Regions from separate parts of the Pseudoxanthomonas sp. GW2 genome, predicted to be linked through region 1. Evidence: riboswitches for the same ligand, from Rfam matches in the RefSeq annotation. Region 1 holds a riboswitch; the other holds the start of a gene.
The links. Region 1 has a riboswitch for cobalamin ahead of B351_RS0102265 (ribonucleoside-diphosphate reductase subunit alpha). Riboswitches for the same ligand answer to the same signal wherever they lie in the genome.
Positions count from the first base shown of each region.

Region 2: it holds a riboswitch for cobalamin, as region 1 does, so the genes downstream of both, btuB (TonB-dependent vitamin B12 receptor) here and B351_RS0102265 (ribonucleoside-diphosphate reductase subunit alpha) in region 1, are expected to answer to the same signal.

Region 1 is NZ_ALIP01000022.1:96,632-103,884, forward strand. It holds gene B351_RS0102235 (rhomboid family intramembrane serine protease) at 1-49, opposite strand, end outside; gene queF (NADPH-dependent 7-cyano-7-deazaguanine reductase QueF) at 295-1,113, opposite strand; gene B351_RS0102245 (EamA family transporter) at 1,157-2,014, opposite strand; gene B351_RS0102250 (alpha/beta hydrolase) at 2,108-2,773, shown strand; gene zapE (cell division protein ZapE) at 2,770-3,906, shown strand; gene B351_RS0102260 (DUF998 domain-containing protein) at 3,910-4,521, opposite strand; cobalamin riboswitch at 4,635-4,848, shown strand; gene B351_RS0102265 (ribonucleoside-diphosphate reductase subunit alpha) at 5,025-7,253, shown strand, end outside.
Region 2 is NZ_ALIP01000105.1:8,824-16,076, forward strand. It holds gene dinB (DNA polymerase IV) at 1-672, shown strand, start outside; gene B351_RS0108330 (DUF885 family protein) at 810-2,594, shown strand; gene btuB (TonB-dependent vitamin B12 receptor) at 2,647-4,509, opposite strand; cobalamin riboswitch at 4,629-4,866, opposite strand; gene B351_RS0108340 (GAF domain-containing protein) at 4,941-5,426, opposite strand; gene bioD (dethiobiotin synthase) at 5,532-6,215, shown strand; gene B351_RS0108350 (zinc-binding alcohol dehydrogenase family protein) at 6,244-7,253, opposite strand, start outside.

The DNA of each region.
Region 1 (7,253 bases):
TGCGCCGGTCGCTGCCGGCCTGGGGCATGGGTTCGGTAGGGGCGTCCATGAACCCTGCATGGCGCCTGCCTGGCGCCGAATCAACCGGGTCCGGACAAAAAGAAGGGCGCGGGAGGGCGCGCCCAAGGAGCCACTCACCCTGCCGGGAGAGAGAGAAGGCAGCACCGGGAGAGCCCGGTCGCCGGGTCCGGCGGCCACCCTGCCAGGCGCCGGACCAATGCACGGCGCAACGTTGTCACAGGCGTCGTTAACGTTTCATCTGTGACCCGTGAAGCCGGCATTGGGCGGCCGCGGTTACTGCCGCAGGTCGCGTAGCGGCGCCGGCGCCGGCTGCCCCGGGGTGGCGCGCCAGGGGTTGATGTCCAGGCCGCCGCGGCGGGTATAGCGCGCCTCCACCGACAGCCACTGCGGCCGGCAGCGGGCCAGCACGTCCAGGAAGATCTGCTCCACGCACTGCTCGTGGAAGCCGGCATGCTCGCGGTAGCCGGCCAGGTAGCGCAGCAGGCTGCCGCGGTCGATGCGCGGGCCGCGGTAGCGCAGGTGCACGCTGCCCCAGTCCGGCTGGCCGGTCACCGGGCAGTTGGACTTGAGCAGGCCCGAGTGCAGGTATTCCTCGGCCACCTCGGCCGGATCGGCGCGCAGCACTTCCGCCTGCGGCGGGCCGTAGTGGTCGATGTCCACGTCGGCATCGTCGATGCTGGCGCCTTCGGCGCCTGCCGCCATCGGCGGCAGGCCGAACTCCACCCGCACCGCGGCGCCGGCCGCCTGCGACAGGTCCGCGGCGATGCGTGCGCGCAGCGCGCCGGCATCGGCGAAGCGCTCGCCGTTGAGCGAGTTGAGGTACAGCTTGAACGACTTGGACTCGACCAGGCAGGGCGAATCGGCCGGCACCAGCACGGTCGCGGTGGCCGCCTGCGGGCGGCCGCGGCCGTCCAGCCAGCCCAGTTCGTAGGCATGCCAGCGGTCGTGGCCGGTGAATGGCAGCGCCGCGCCTGCCTGCAGGCCCAGTTCGGCGCGGGCGCCGGCGCGCGGGATCGGGAACAGCAGCGTCGGGTCGTAGCGGGTCGGGTAGGCGACCTCGCGGCCGAGGCTGGAATCGTGCGGGGTATTCATCGGCACATTCTAGGGAAGCGCGCCTGCACGGCGCTTGTCCGCCTCAGCGCGGCGCCAGCGCGATCAGGGCGATGGCGGCGATGGCCAGGGCGATGGCGGCGCGGTTGAGCCGGGAGGTGGGTTCGCCGAAGGCCAGCACGCCGACCAGGGTGCCGGCCACGACCACGCCGATGTTCATGGTCGCGAACACCGTGGCCGGGCTGTCCGGCAGCGCCTGGTGGGCGCGCACGTAGAACACGATGTTGCCGAAGTTGAGCAGCCCCAGGGCCAGGCCCGCGGCGGCGTGGCGCAGCCCCGGGCGCATGCCTTGCGCCAGCATCCGCCACAGCTGCCAGGCGGACATGCCGAAGAACGCCAGCACGAAGGCCACCAGCAGCGCGGCCGATGCCGGGGTGCCGGCCATGGCCAGGCGCTTGAGCACCACGTCGACCACGGCGAAGCCGGCCCATACCGCCAGCAGCAGGAGCCAGCCGCGACTGCCGGAGGGCGCACCGGCCGGGCGTGCCAGGATGCCCAGCACCGCCAGCAGGCCCAGGCCGAGGCCGGCCAGCTTCATCGCCCCGGCGCGCTCACCGAAGAACACGAAGGCCGCGGCCAGCGACAGCAGCAACGACAGCCGCTGGGCCACGTCGGTGCGCACGATGCCGGCGTGGCGCACCGCCGCGGCCAGCACCAGGAACAGGGTCGGCAGCAGCGCCGCCAGCACCAGCAGCGCACCCCAGGGTGCGCCAGGCTGGTGCAGGGCGGCCGCCGGCGGCTTGAGCAGCCAGGCCGACAGCAGGGCCGCGGCCAGGTAGTTCCAGGTGACCATCTGGCCCACGTCCCAGCCGCGGCGCGGCGCCAGCTTCAGCAGCACCGAGACCAGGACGCTGCAGGTCACGCTGAGCAGGAGGAAATGCATGCGCGGGGAGGCGGGCGGGAAGGCGCCATTGTCGCCGAGTGGCGGGCGCGGCAGCCACACCGGCGCCGCGCGGCCGGTCTGTATCATGTGCGCATGACCGCAAGCGCCTTCCCCGACGAGTCGACCACCCTGATGTTGCCCGGCCCGGCCGGCGCGCTGGAGGTGGCCGTGGACCTGCCCGAACCGGGCGACGCCCGCCCGCTGGTGGCGGTGGTCTGCCACCCGCTGCCGACCGAGGGCGGGACCATGCACAACAAGGTGGTGACCATGGTCGCGCGCGCGCTGCGCGAGCTGGGCGCGACCACGGTGCGCTTCAACTTCCGCGGCACCGGCGCCTCCGAGGGCGAGTTCGACCGCGGCGTCGGCGAGCGCGAGGACCTGCGCGCGGTGGTGGACTGGGTGCGCGCCGCGCGCCCGGGCCAGACGCTGTGGCTGGCCGGGTTCAGCTTCGGCTCCTACGTCAGCCTGTCCAGCGCCGCCGAGCTGGCGCCCGATGCGCTGATCTCGATCGCGCCGCCGGTGGCCGGACGCGGCTGGGACTTCTCCGGCATCCAGATCCCCGAGGTGCCGTGGCTGGTGGTGCAGGGCGACCAGGACGAGATCGTCGACCCGCAGGCGGTGTACGACTGGATCGATTCGCTGCCGCGCAAGCCGCAGCTGGTGCGCATGCCCGAGACCAGCCACTTCTTCCACCGCAAGCTGATCGACCTGCGCGGCGCCATCCAGCACGAGGTCAAGGGCTGGCTGTCGCAGGCATGAGCGCAAGCGGCGTGCGCACCCCCTCGCAGGTCTACGCCGAGGGCGCCGCGGCCGGGCGCTGGCGCGACGACCCGGCGCAGCACCCGGCCCTGCGCGAGCTGGACCGCATCCACCAGGCGCTGCTGGCGCCGCCTTCCGGCGGCCTGCTGTCGCGCCTGTTCGCGCGCCCGGCGGCGCCGGTGCGCGGCCTGTACTACTGGGGCGAGGTCGGGCGCGGCAAGACCTTCGTGGTCGACCTGTTCTACGAATCGCTGCCGTTGCCGGTGTACTCGCCGGGCACGGGCAAGCCGCAGGTCAGCAACGGCAAGTACCGCACCCACTTCCACCGCTTCATGCGCGGCGTGCACGAGCGCCTGCGCGAGCACGCCGGCGAGGCCGACCCGCTGGCGCACATCGCCCGGCGCTGGCGCGGCGCGCTGAAGGTGCTGGTGCTGGACGAGTTCTTCGTCACCGACATCGGCGACGCCATGCTGCTGGCGCGCCTGCTGGAGCGGATGTTCGCCGAGGGCGTGACCCTGGTGACCACCTCCAACACCGCGCCGGAGAACCTGTACCGCGACGGCCTGCAGCGCGCCGGCTTCCTGCCGGCGATCGCGCTGCTGCAGCAGCACTGCGTGGTGCTGCGCTCGGACGGCCAGGAGGATTACCGCCTGCGCGCGCTGACCCGTTCCCCGGTCTACCGCGCGCCGCTGGACGCGGGCGCGGAGGCCTGGCTGGCGGAGCGCTGGCGCGAGCTCAGCGGCGGCGACGCGGCGCACGGCGGCAACATCGAGATCGACGGCCGCAAGATCCCGGTGCGCGGCCGCGGCAAGAGCATCGCCTGGTTCGACTTCGCCGCGCTGTGCGACGGCCCGCGCGGCACCACCGACTACATCGAGATCGCGCGCGAGTTCAACACCGTGCTGCTGGGCGGCATCCCGCGCATGGGCGCGGTGAACGAGGACGCGGCACGGCGCTTCGTCAACCTGGTTGACGAGCTGTACGACCGCCAGGTCAACCTGGTGTGCACCGCCGACGCGGCCCCGCCGCAACTGTACGAAGGCCAGCGCCTGGGCGGCGCGTTCGAGCGCACCGCTTCGCGCCTGATCGAGATGCAGAGCGCCGAGTACCTGGCCACCCCGCACCGCGCCTGAGCCTCAGCGCGGCGCCGTGCGCAGGCGCCAGGCGCACAGCCACAGCCAGGACAGGTACAGCGCGACCACCGCTTTCTGCGAGGCCCCGCGCGGCAGCTCGCGCCACAACGCGTGCAGCCACAGCCCGGCGAAGGCCAGCAGCGCCAGCAGCAGCGCCGCCAGGGCCCGTCCGCGCCAGTGCGGATCGCGGTGCAGCGCAGCGGACTGCAGCAGCATGCCGCTGCCGACCAGCAGGAACGCGGCCATCGCCGCGATGCGGTGGACCAGCGCCTCCAGGTCGTCCACCGGGTACCCGGGTGCCGGTCCCGGCCAGGCGGCGGTGGCCGCCAGCGCCAGCGCGCCGCCGCACAGCAGCACGGGCACCAGCGCGTAGCGCGCCCACGGCTCCAGCGTGCGCCGCAGTTCCAGCGCCAGCAGCACGATGCCCAGGGCCAGGCCGTAGTACGCCGCGCGCAGCCACGCGCTCCAGGCACCGGACAGGTACAGGCTCAGCGGCGCCAGCCAGGGGTCGTATTCCGGGCGCAGCGCCTGCACCGCCACCGCGGCCAGCAGGAAGTGGGCGAGGCTGCCCAGCACCAGGGGGCTGGCCACGGACCTGGGGTCGGGGGCAGGCATGCGCATGCCGGCAGTGTCGCAAATGCGCGGGGCTGGCGCAGGCGGCGGCCCGGACGAGTCCGCCAACAGGGTACCTGTTCCGAGATATGGGGTTGCCATGATCCTGGTACCCCACTATCTTGTGTCGCGTCGGTACCCGCGCCGCGGCGCGGGTTTAAAAGGGAAGTCCGGTGGGCCGCAAGGCGAATCCGGCACTGCCCCGCAGCGGTAACCGGAAACGAACCCGCACCAACGCACTGGGCCAAGGCCTGGGAAGCGGCGGAAGTAGGCGGAGGGAAACCTCCACGTCCGGAAGTCCGAAGACCTGCCGACAGCCGCGCCAAGCACACCGCGCGGTGCCGGTCACGGAATCCCCGGAGGGGGGAAGACTGGCGAAGCAGGGTCCGCCGCAGCCGCGCTGCGTCGCGGCCGTTGCGACGCTGCCTTCGCATCCTCCGCATCCGCACCGGATCCGCGTTCCCCGAGGGAGGGACGCGGGGTGCATCACGCCACGGAGGATGCGCATGACATCCCAGGACACCCCCTCACTGGTCGCCGACGCGGCCCCGGCCACCGCGGCCATGGCCGCCACCGGCGACGCGCTTGCCGACGCCCCGGTTCCCACCCCGGCCGCCGTGCGCGCGGCCGCACCGGCCCCGCCGCCGGCAGCCACCACCTGGATCACCAAGGAGGCCGGCAACCGCCGCCTGCCATTCGACCCGGCGCGCCTGGAGCGCAGCATCGATGCCATCCACGCCGAGTTCCCGCAGCTTGAGATCGACGGCTACAAGCGCGCGGTACTGGGCTTCGTCGCGCGCAAGCAAGCGCTGTCGGCCGACGACCTGGTCGACCACCTGATCCGCGAGGCGGAGGCGCGCGTGGACCTGGCCGCGCCGGAATGGGAGTACTTCGCCGCGCGCCTGTACCTTCGCCGCCTGTACAAGCGCGCCAGCCGCAACCGCTTCTACGACGTGGCACAGAAGTACGGTTCCTATGTCGGCCTGCAGGAGAGCCTGGCCGACCGCGGCATCTATTCCAACGACATCCTGCGCGCCTATTCCAAGGAGGAGCTGGAGGAGGCCGGCCGCCTGGTCGACCCGGAGCGGGACAAGCTGTTCACCTACAACGGCCTGTACCTGCTGGCGACCCGCTACCTGGCCACCGACGCGGCGCGCAACGTCTACGAGCTGCCGCAGGAGCGCTGGCTGACCATCGCGCTGTACCTGATGCAGGACGAAAAGCCCCGTGAGCGACGCATGCAGCTGGTGGGCGAGGCGTACTGGGCGCTGTCCAACCTGTACATGACCGTGGCCACCCCGACCCTGCAGAACGCGGGCAAGGTCGGCGGCCAGCTGTCCAGCTGCTTCATCGACACCGTCGACGACAGCCTGCAGGGCATCTACGACTCCAACACCGACATCGCCCGCGTGTCCAAGGGCGGCGGCGGCGTGGGCGCATACCTGGGCTACGTGCGCGCCGCCGGCGCGCCGATCCGCGGCGTGCCCAACTCCTCCGGCGGCGTGGTGCCGTGGATCAAGCAGCTCAACAACACCGCCGTCTCGGTGGACCAGCTGGGCCAGCGCAAGGGCGCGGTGGCGGTGTACCTGGACATCTGGCACCGCGACATCGAGGCGTTCCTCGACCTGCGCCTCAACAACGGCGACCAGCGCCTGCGCGCGCACGACGTATTCACCGCGGTGTGCATCCCGGACCTGTTCATGGAGGCGGTGGAGCGGCGCGGCGACTGGTACCTGTTCGACCCGCACGAGGTGAAGCAGGCCAAGGGCTGGTACCTGCAGGACTTCTACGACGAAAAGCGCGGCGAGGGCAGCTTCCGCAGCAAGTACCAGGAGCTGGTCGAGGACGAGCGCATCGGCCGCAGGACGGTCAAGGCGATCGACCTGTTCAAGCGGATCATGGTCTCGCAGCTGGAGACCGGCAACCCGTTCATGTTCTACCGCGACGAGGTCAACCGGAAGAACCCAAACAAGCACTGCGGCATGGTGTACTCGTCCAACCTGTGCACCGAGATCCTCCAGAACCAGAGTCCGACCCGGATGATCCAGGAGGTCATCTCCGGCAACCAGATCGTGACCACCAGGCAGGCTGGCGACTTCGTGGTCTGCAACTTGTCCTCGATCAACCTGGGCCGCGCGGTGGTCCAGGCCGAGGGCCAGGGCGACCTGATCAGCGACGTGCTCGAGCGCCTGGTACCGATCCAGGTGCGCATGCTCGACAACGTCATCGACCTCAACCAGCTGCCGGTGCCGCAGGCGACCATCACCAACCGCAAGTACCGCGCGATCGGCCTGGGCACCTTCGGCTGGCACCACCTGCTTGCACTCAAGGGCATCCACTGGGATTCGAAGGAGGCCGAGGACTACAGCGACGCGCTGTACGAGCGGATCAACCGCCTGGCGATCCAGGCCAGCATGGAGCTGGCGAAGGAAAAGGGCACCTACCCGGCCTTCCCCGGCAGCGACTGGCACACCGGCGCCTACTTCCGCGAACGCGGCTACAACTCGCCCGAGTGGTTGGACCTGGCCGCTCAGGTGGCGGTCAACGGCCTGCGCAACGGCTGGCTGCTGGCGGTGGGGCCGAACATGTCCACCGCGCAGATCGCCGGCTCCAGCGCCTCGATCGACCCGGTCTACTCGGCGTTCTACTACGAGGAAAAGAAGGACTACCGGCGCCCGGTGGCCGCACCCGGCCTGTCGCTGGAAACCTGGCCCTACTACGAGAAGGGCGCGTGG
Region 2 (7,253 bases), on a different contig from region 1:
GCGCCGAACAAGTTCCTGGCCAAGATCGCCTCGGACTGGAACAAGCCCGACGGCCTGTTCGTGATCCGCCCGCAGCACGTGGAGCGGTTCCTGACCCCGCTGCCGGTGGAACGCATCCCCGGGGTGGGCAGGGTGATGCAGGGCAAGCTGGCGCAGTTGGGCATCGCCACCGTCGGCGACCTGCGCCAGCGCCCGCTGGAGGAACTGCAGCGGCGCTTCGGCAGCTTCGGCGCGGCCCTGTACCGGCGCGGGCGCGGCATCGACGAGCGCCCGGTGGAACCGGAGCAGCCGGTGCGCTCGGTTTCCTCCGAGGACACCTTCGCCCAGGACCTGCCGCTGGAAGCGCTGGAGCCGGCGATCCGGCAGCTGGCGGAAAAGACCTGGAACGCCTCCCGCCGCGCCGGCCGCGCCGGGCACACCGTGGTGCTCAAGCTCAAGACCGCGCAGTTCCGCATCCTTACCCGCAGCCTGACCCTGGAGCGGCCGCCGGCCTCGGCCGCCGAACTGGGCGAGCTGGCCTGCGCCCTGCGCGCGCGGGTGGCGCTGCCGGCCGACACCCGCTACCGGCTGGTAGGCGTGGGCCTGTCCGGCTTCCGCGACGCCGAGGAAGTGGCGCCGCAGGGCGACCTGTTCGGCGAGCTGGCCGTGCCCGCGGACGCGCCGGCGCGCTAGCCCCTTTGGCAGGGGCGGGGGTGCGGACCGCCGGCTACCATCCGCCATCCGCGCCTGCCGGCGCGATCGGCGTCGCCGCGGCCTTGCGCGAACATCGGCCGTGGACGGCGCCGCCCAGCCGCCAATCCGGAGCCTTCATGTCCCAGCTGTCCCGCGCCTCCGTCCTCGCCCTGTCCCTGCTGCTGGCCCCGGGCCTGGCCGCCGCCAGCCCGGCCGCCGCTGCCAACCGCCCGGCCGCCGAAGCCAGCGCCGCCGCGCAGGCCCTGCGCGAGCTGTACACGGCCGAGTGGGAATGGCGCCAGCGCGAGTACGGCTACGAGTACGTCGAGGGTCGCTGGCAGCCGGGCAGCCGCCTGCCCGCGGTCGCCCCGCGCGACTGGGAGCGGCGCGTGGCCTACTGGGAGCAGGTGCTGCGCAGGCTCGACGCGATCCCGGCCGCGGCGCTGCCGCCGGAGGAGCGGATCAACGCCGAGGTGTTCCGGGCGATGGTGGAGGCCGACCTCAACAACGCCCGCTGGCGCACCTGGGAGGCGCCGTTCAACAGCGACAGCTTCTTCTGGGCCGAGATCGTGCCCTGGGCGCCGTACCGCAGCGAGGCCGAGTGGCGCCGCTTCATCCAGCGCCTGCGCGACGTGCCGCGCTACTTCGCCGACCAGCGCGCCAACATGGAGGCCGGCCTGGCGCGCGGCTGGAGCGTGCCGCGCGCCTCGCTGGACGGGCGCGACCGCACCATCGAGCCGTACACCCGCACCGGCGCCGGCAACCCGGCGCTGGACGTGTTCGACGCGATCCCCGCCTCGGTCCCGGAGGAGGTGCGCCGCGCCCTGCGCGAGGAAGGCCGCAAGGTGGTGCTGGAACAGGTGGTGCCGGCCTACGCCGGGCTGCTGGACTACTTCCGCAACCAGTACCTGCCGCGCACCCGTACCACGGTCTCGGCGCGCGACCTGCCCGGCGGCGCGGAGTTCTACCGCAGCCAGATCCGCGAATACGTGACCTTGGACATGACCCCGGAGCAGGTCCACCAGCTGGGCCTGGCCGAGGTCGAGCGGATCTCGGCGGAAATGCGCCAGGTGATGGCGCGCGCAGGCTTCCAGGGCAGCTTCGCCGAGTTCCTGCAGTTCCTGCGCACCGATCCGCGGTTCTACGCCAGGACCCCGCGCGAGCTGCTGGCGGCGGCCTCGTACCACGCCAAGCGCATCGACGGCGAGCTCAACCACGTGATCGGCACCCTGCCGCGCTACCGCTTCACCATCCGCCCGGTGCCGGACGACATCGCGCCCAACTACACCTCCGGCCGCGGCGGCCTGGAGTCGTGCCTGTTCAATACCTGGGACCTGCCGTCGCGGCCGCTGTACAACCTGCCGGCGCTGGTGCTGCACGAGTGCGCCCCCGGCCACAGCCTGCAGGCCGCGCTGGCGCTGGAGGCGCCGGCGCGCCCCGAGTTCCGCCAGCAGGTGTACTTCTCCGGCTACGGCGAGGGCTGGGGCCTGTACACCGAATGGCTCGGCACCCAGATGGGGATCTACGAGACCCCGTACGAGGAGTTCGGCCGCCTGACTTTCGAGATGTGGCGCGCCGCGCGCCTGGTGATCGACACCGGCCTGCACGAGTACGGCTGGAGCCGGCAGCAGGCGATCGACTACCTTGCCAGCCACACCGCGCTGGCGCACATCGACATCGTCAACGAGGTCGACCGCTACATCTCGTGGCCGGGGCAGGCGCTGTCCTACTACGTCGGCTACCGCACCATCCTCGACCTGCGCCGCGAGGCCGAACGCGAGCTGGGCGCGCGCTTCGACCAGAAGGCCTTCCACGACCGCATCCTCGGCCTGGGCGCGGTGCCGCTGACGACCCTGCAGCGCGAGGTGCGCGCGTTCATGGCCGAGGCCAGGGACAAGCCGGCGGCGGCCGCGGCGCCCTGATCCGCGGGGCGCGGCGCGGACGGACGGCGCCGCCCGCACCACCGGCGCGCGCTCAGGGCGTGCGGTACTGCAGCGCCAGCGCGTACTCGCGGCCGGGCTGGTTGTACCAGGCCACGGTCTCGTACTGGCGGTCGAACACGTTGCTGGCCTTGGCCTGCACGGTCCAGGCCGGGGACAGGGTCCATTCCAGGCGCAGGTCGAGCAGGCCGTAGCCCCCCAGGCGGGTGGTATTGGCCACGTCGTCGTAGCGCCGGCCGGCGCCGCTGACGGTCAGGCCGGCGGCGAACGCGCCGAAGCGGCGGTCCAGGTCGATCCGACCGCTGCGGCGCGCGCGCCGCGGCAGCCAGTTGCCGTCGTTGAGGCCGTCGCTGTCGTTGCGCGGATCCAGCCAGCTCAGTTCCAGCGCCAGGTCGAAGCCGGCCAGCGCGGTGGCCGCGGTCAGCTCGGCGCCGCGGATGCGGGCGCGGTCGATGTTCACCAGGTTGAAGCCGGTGTCATAGCCGATCAGTTCGTCGATCCGGGTCTGGAACACGTCCACGCCCAGGCTCCAGCCTTCGCCCTGGCCGTGCACGCCAAGGTTCACGCTGCGCGACTCCTCCGGTTCCAGCAGCGGATTGCTGAAGCCGGGGTAGTACAGGTCGTTGAAGGTCGGCGCCTTGAAGCCGGTTCCGGCGCTGGCGGCCAGGCGCCAGGTCCCGTCCAGGTCGAAGCCGTAGCCGAGGCTGCCGGTGGCGTGGTTGCCGAACTGGGCGTTGTCGTCGTTGCGCGCGCTGGCCTGCAGCGAATGCGCGCCGAAGCGGCCCTGGTACTCGACGAAGGCGCCGAGGTTGTCGCGGCGGCCGCGCTCGAAGCCGGCGCTGCTGGAAACGCGGTCGTCCTGCCAGTCCAGTCCGGCGCTGAACAGCTGCCCCGCGCCGAAGCCGGCGTCCAGCTGCAGCGAGGCCAGGTCGCGGCGGGTACGGTAGCTGTTGACCAGGCGGCGCGCGCCGTCCTGGCGGTAATAGCCCTCGGCGTCGTCGCGGGTGCGGCCGGCCTGGGCCTGCAGCGAGACGCGCTCGCCCAGGCGCCAGTCCAGGCGCGCGCCGGCCACCTGCTGCAGGTTGTCGGCCTCGTTGCCGCTGTACGGGCCGCCGTCGTACTCGTTGCGGCTGTCCGAATCCAGCAGGTGCGCCTGCAGCTCCACGTCCTCGCCAAGCTTGGTCCCGGCGCGCAGGTTGAGCGAGTTGTTGCGGTGGCCGTCGCGGTCCGGCTCGTCGACATAGCAGCCGGCGCCCCAGCCGGCGGCGGTGCCGCGGCAGGCGTCGAAGCCGTCTTCCTCGCGGTGGCCGGCGCGGGCGGAGACCCAGCCGCGCTCGCCGCGCCAGGACAGGCCGGCATTGGCCTCGCGCAGGGCGTGGCTGCCCACCCCCAGGCGCAGGTCCTGGCGCAGGCCCTTGCCGGCGCCGCGGGTGAACACCTGGATCACGCCGCCGATCGCCTCCGGGCCGTACAGGCTCGAGCGCGGTCCGCGCACGATCTCGATCCGCTCCACCTGGTCCAGCGGGATGTCCTGCAGCGCCGGCATGCCGTTGCTGGCCGCGCCGATGCGCATGCCGTCCACCAGCATCAGCACGTGGTCGGACTCGGTGCCGCGCAGCATCAGCGCGCTGACCTTGCCGTGCCCGCCCTGGTTGGACAGGTTGACGCCGGCGCGGCCGCGCAGCAGGTCCTGCAGCGAGCCGGCCTGGCTGCGCTCGATGGTGGCGCGGTCGATCACCTGCACCGGAACCAGGCTCTCGTGCACGGACTGGACGGTGCGGGTGGCGGTGACCACGACCTCGTCCAGGTCGGTGGCGGCCTCCAGCGCGCAGGCGCTGGCCGGCGCCAGGGCCGCGGCCACGGCAAGGCATAGGGGACGGAACGGGAACGGCTTCATGCATCTCTCCTGCTGTCGCGCACGCCCGCGCGACCGGTGGCGTGGGGCTGCGAGGGAGAGAGGCAAACGCCAGGCGCGTGCGACCGCACGCGGCTGCCGCCCGCAATGCCCTCCGCATCGCAACCAGTCGTCTTCCGGGCCGGTCTCCGGGCTCGCGGGCGAACAGGCGCATGGCCTGCTCCATCCGGGCGCCTTCCCATGCGCGGGGCACAGTGGCGGTGTTGCCCGGACTTGTCCTGCTTACCGTTGCGGGGGCAGCGCCGGAATGTCCGCGCGGCCCTGCGGCCGCGGCGGAGTCACCGGCTTCCCGTTTCAACCGCGGCCCATGCCGCGGTCACCCGAAAGTGGGCGCAGTCTATGCCTATCGGCGGGGGGGGGCAATGGAGCGGGGTGGCGGGCAGGCCGTGCAGCCATGCCCGCGGACCGTGCGGTCAGCGTAGCGACTGCACGAACGCGGCGGCGATGGCTTCCAGGCCGGCCTGGTCCTCGGCGTCGAAGCGGTCGGGCTCCGGGCTGTCCAGGTCGAACACGCCGAGCAGGGTGTCGCCGCCCACCAGCGGCACCACCAGCTCCGAGCGCGAGGCCGAATCGCAGGCGATATGCCCGGGGAAGGCGTGCACGTCGGCCACGCGCTGGGTCTGGCGGGTACGCGCGGCCGCGCCGCACACGCCCTTGTCCAGCGGGATGCGCACGCAGGCCGGCAGGCCCTGGAACGGACCCACGACAAGTTCCTTGCCGTCGTAGAAGTAGAAGCCGACCCAGTTGAGCGCGGGCAGGGCGTGGTAGACCAGCGAGGACAGGTTGGCGGCGTTGGCGACGCGGTCGCGCTCGCCGTGCAGCAGGCCGCGCACCTGGGCCAGGAGCTGTTCGTACTGTTCCGGCTTGCTGCCGGTAAGCGGGATGGCGGAGAAGGACATGCGCGCATGTTACCCGCAGCGCTGGCCGGGCATCGCCCGGATCGCGGGATGCTGCGTGGCGCGTATGATCCGCCGGCCGCATCGTGCGGCCGCCTGGAGTTGGACATGGACCTGCGCAGCCTCGACCGCCTCTACGTCACCGGCACCGATACCGGCGCCGGCAAGACCGTCGCCAGCTGCAGCCTGCTGCATGCGCTGCGCCGGACCGGGCGGCGCGCGGTGGGGATGAAGCCGGTGGCCAGCGGTTGCGCGCTGGTGGATGGCGCCTGGCGCAACGAGGATGCGCTGGCGCTGCAGGCGGCCAGCGCGCCGCGCCCGGCCTACGCCGACCTCAACCCGTTCGCGTTGCCGCAACCGCTGGCGCCGGAACTGGCCGCGCGCGCCGCGGGCATCGAGGTCGCGCTGCCACCGCTGCTGGAGGCCTTCGCCCGCCTGCGCGCGCAGGCCGACGTGGTCGTGGTCGAAGGCGTGGGCGGCTGGGCCGCGCCGTTGGCCGGCGACCTGGACCAGGCCGACCTGGTGCGTGCGCTGCGCGCGCCGGTGGTGCTGGTGGTCGGGATGCGCCTGGGCTGCCTCAACCATGCGCGGCTGACCGCGCGCGCCATCGCCGCCGACGGCCTGCGCCTGGCCGGCTGGATCGCCAGCGAGGTCGATCCGGACATGGCCTGCCGCGAGGACAACCTGGAGCTGCTGTCCGCGCGCCTGGACGCGCCCTGCCTGGGACGGCTGCCGTACGTGCCGGCGCCCGATCCGGAACGCATGGCGGCAGGATTGGCGCTGGCCGGCTGAACCCGACGGGCCAGCGCCAGGGGCAGCATCAGTCGAAGCCGGCCAGGGTGGTCTTGCCGATCGCCGTGCCGCTCTCCAGCAGCGCGTGCGCCTTGCGCAGGTTGGCGGCGTTGATCGTGCCCAGCGAGCCGGTGCGGGTGGTGGCGATGGTCCCGGCGTCCGCCAGGCGCGCCACCTCGCGCAGGATCTCCTGCTGGCGCTGCAGGTCGGCGGTGCCGAACAGCGGGCGGGTGAACATCAGCTCCCAGTGCAGCGACAGGCTCTTGCGCTTGAGCGGCATCACGTCCAGCGCGGCCGGGTCGTCGATCAGCGCGATCCGGCCCTGTGGCGCGATCAGCTCCACGACATCGGCCAGGTAGCGGTCGGTATGGGTGGTGGAGAACACGAACGCCGGCGCGCCGATGCCCAGCGCCGCGACCTGCGGCGCCAGCGGCTGGCGGTGGTCGAGCACGTGGTGGGCGCCCATCTTCTTCACCCACTCCACCGTTTCCGGGCGCGAGGCGGTGGCGATCACGGTCAGCCCGGTCAGGGCCCGCGCCAGCTGCACGGTGATCGAGCCGACGCCGCCGGCGCCGCCGATCACCAGCAGGGCATTGGCCGCGCCCGGCACCGGGTCGTCCACGCGCAGGCGGTCGAACAGGGTTTCCCAGGCGGTCAGCGAGGTCAGCGGCAGCGCCGCGGCGTCCTCGTCGCCCAGGGTCTGCGGCGCATGCGCGGCGATCCGCGCGTCCACCGCCTGCAGCTGGGCATTGCTGCCGGGACGGTCGATCTGGCCGGCGTAGAACACGCGGTCGCCGGGCTGGAATCCCTGCACCTGGCTGCCCACCGCGCGCACCCGGCCCACGGCATCCCAGCCCAGGATGCGGTGCTCGCCCGGCTCGGGCCGCGCCGAGAGACGCACCTTCACGTCCACCGGGTTGACCGAGATCGCCTGCACTTCGACCAGCAGGTCGTGCGCCGCGTACTCCGGATCGGGCATTTCCAGGTCCAGCAGCGAGCGCGGGTCGGAAACAGGCAGGGGTTGTGCGGTACCGATCG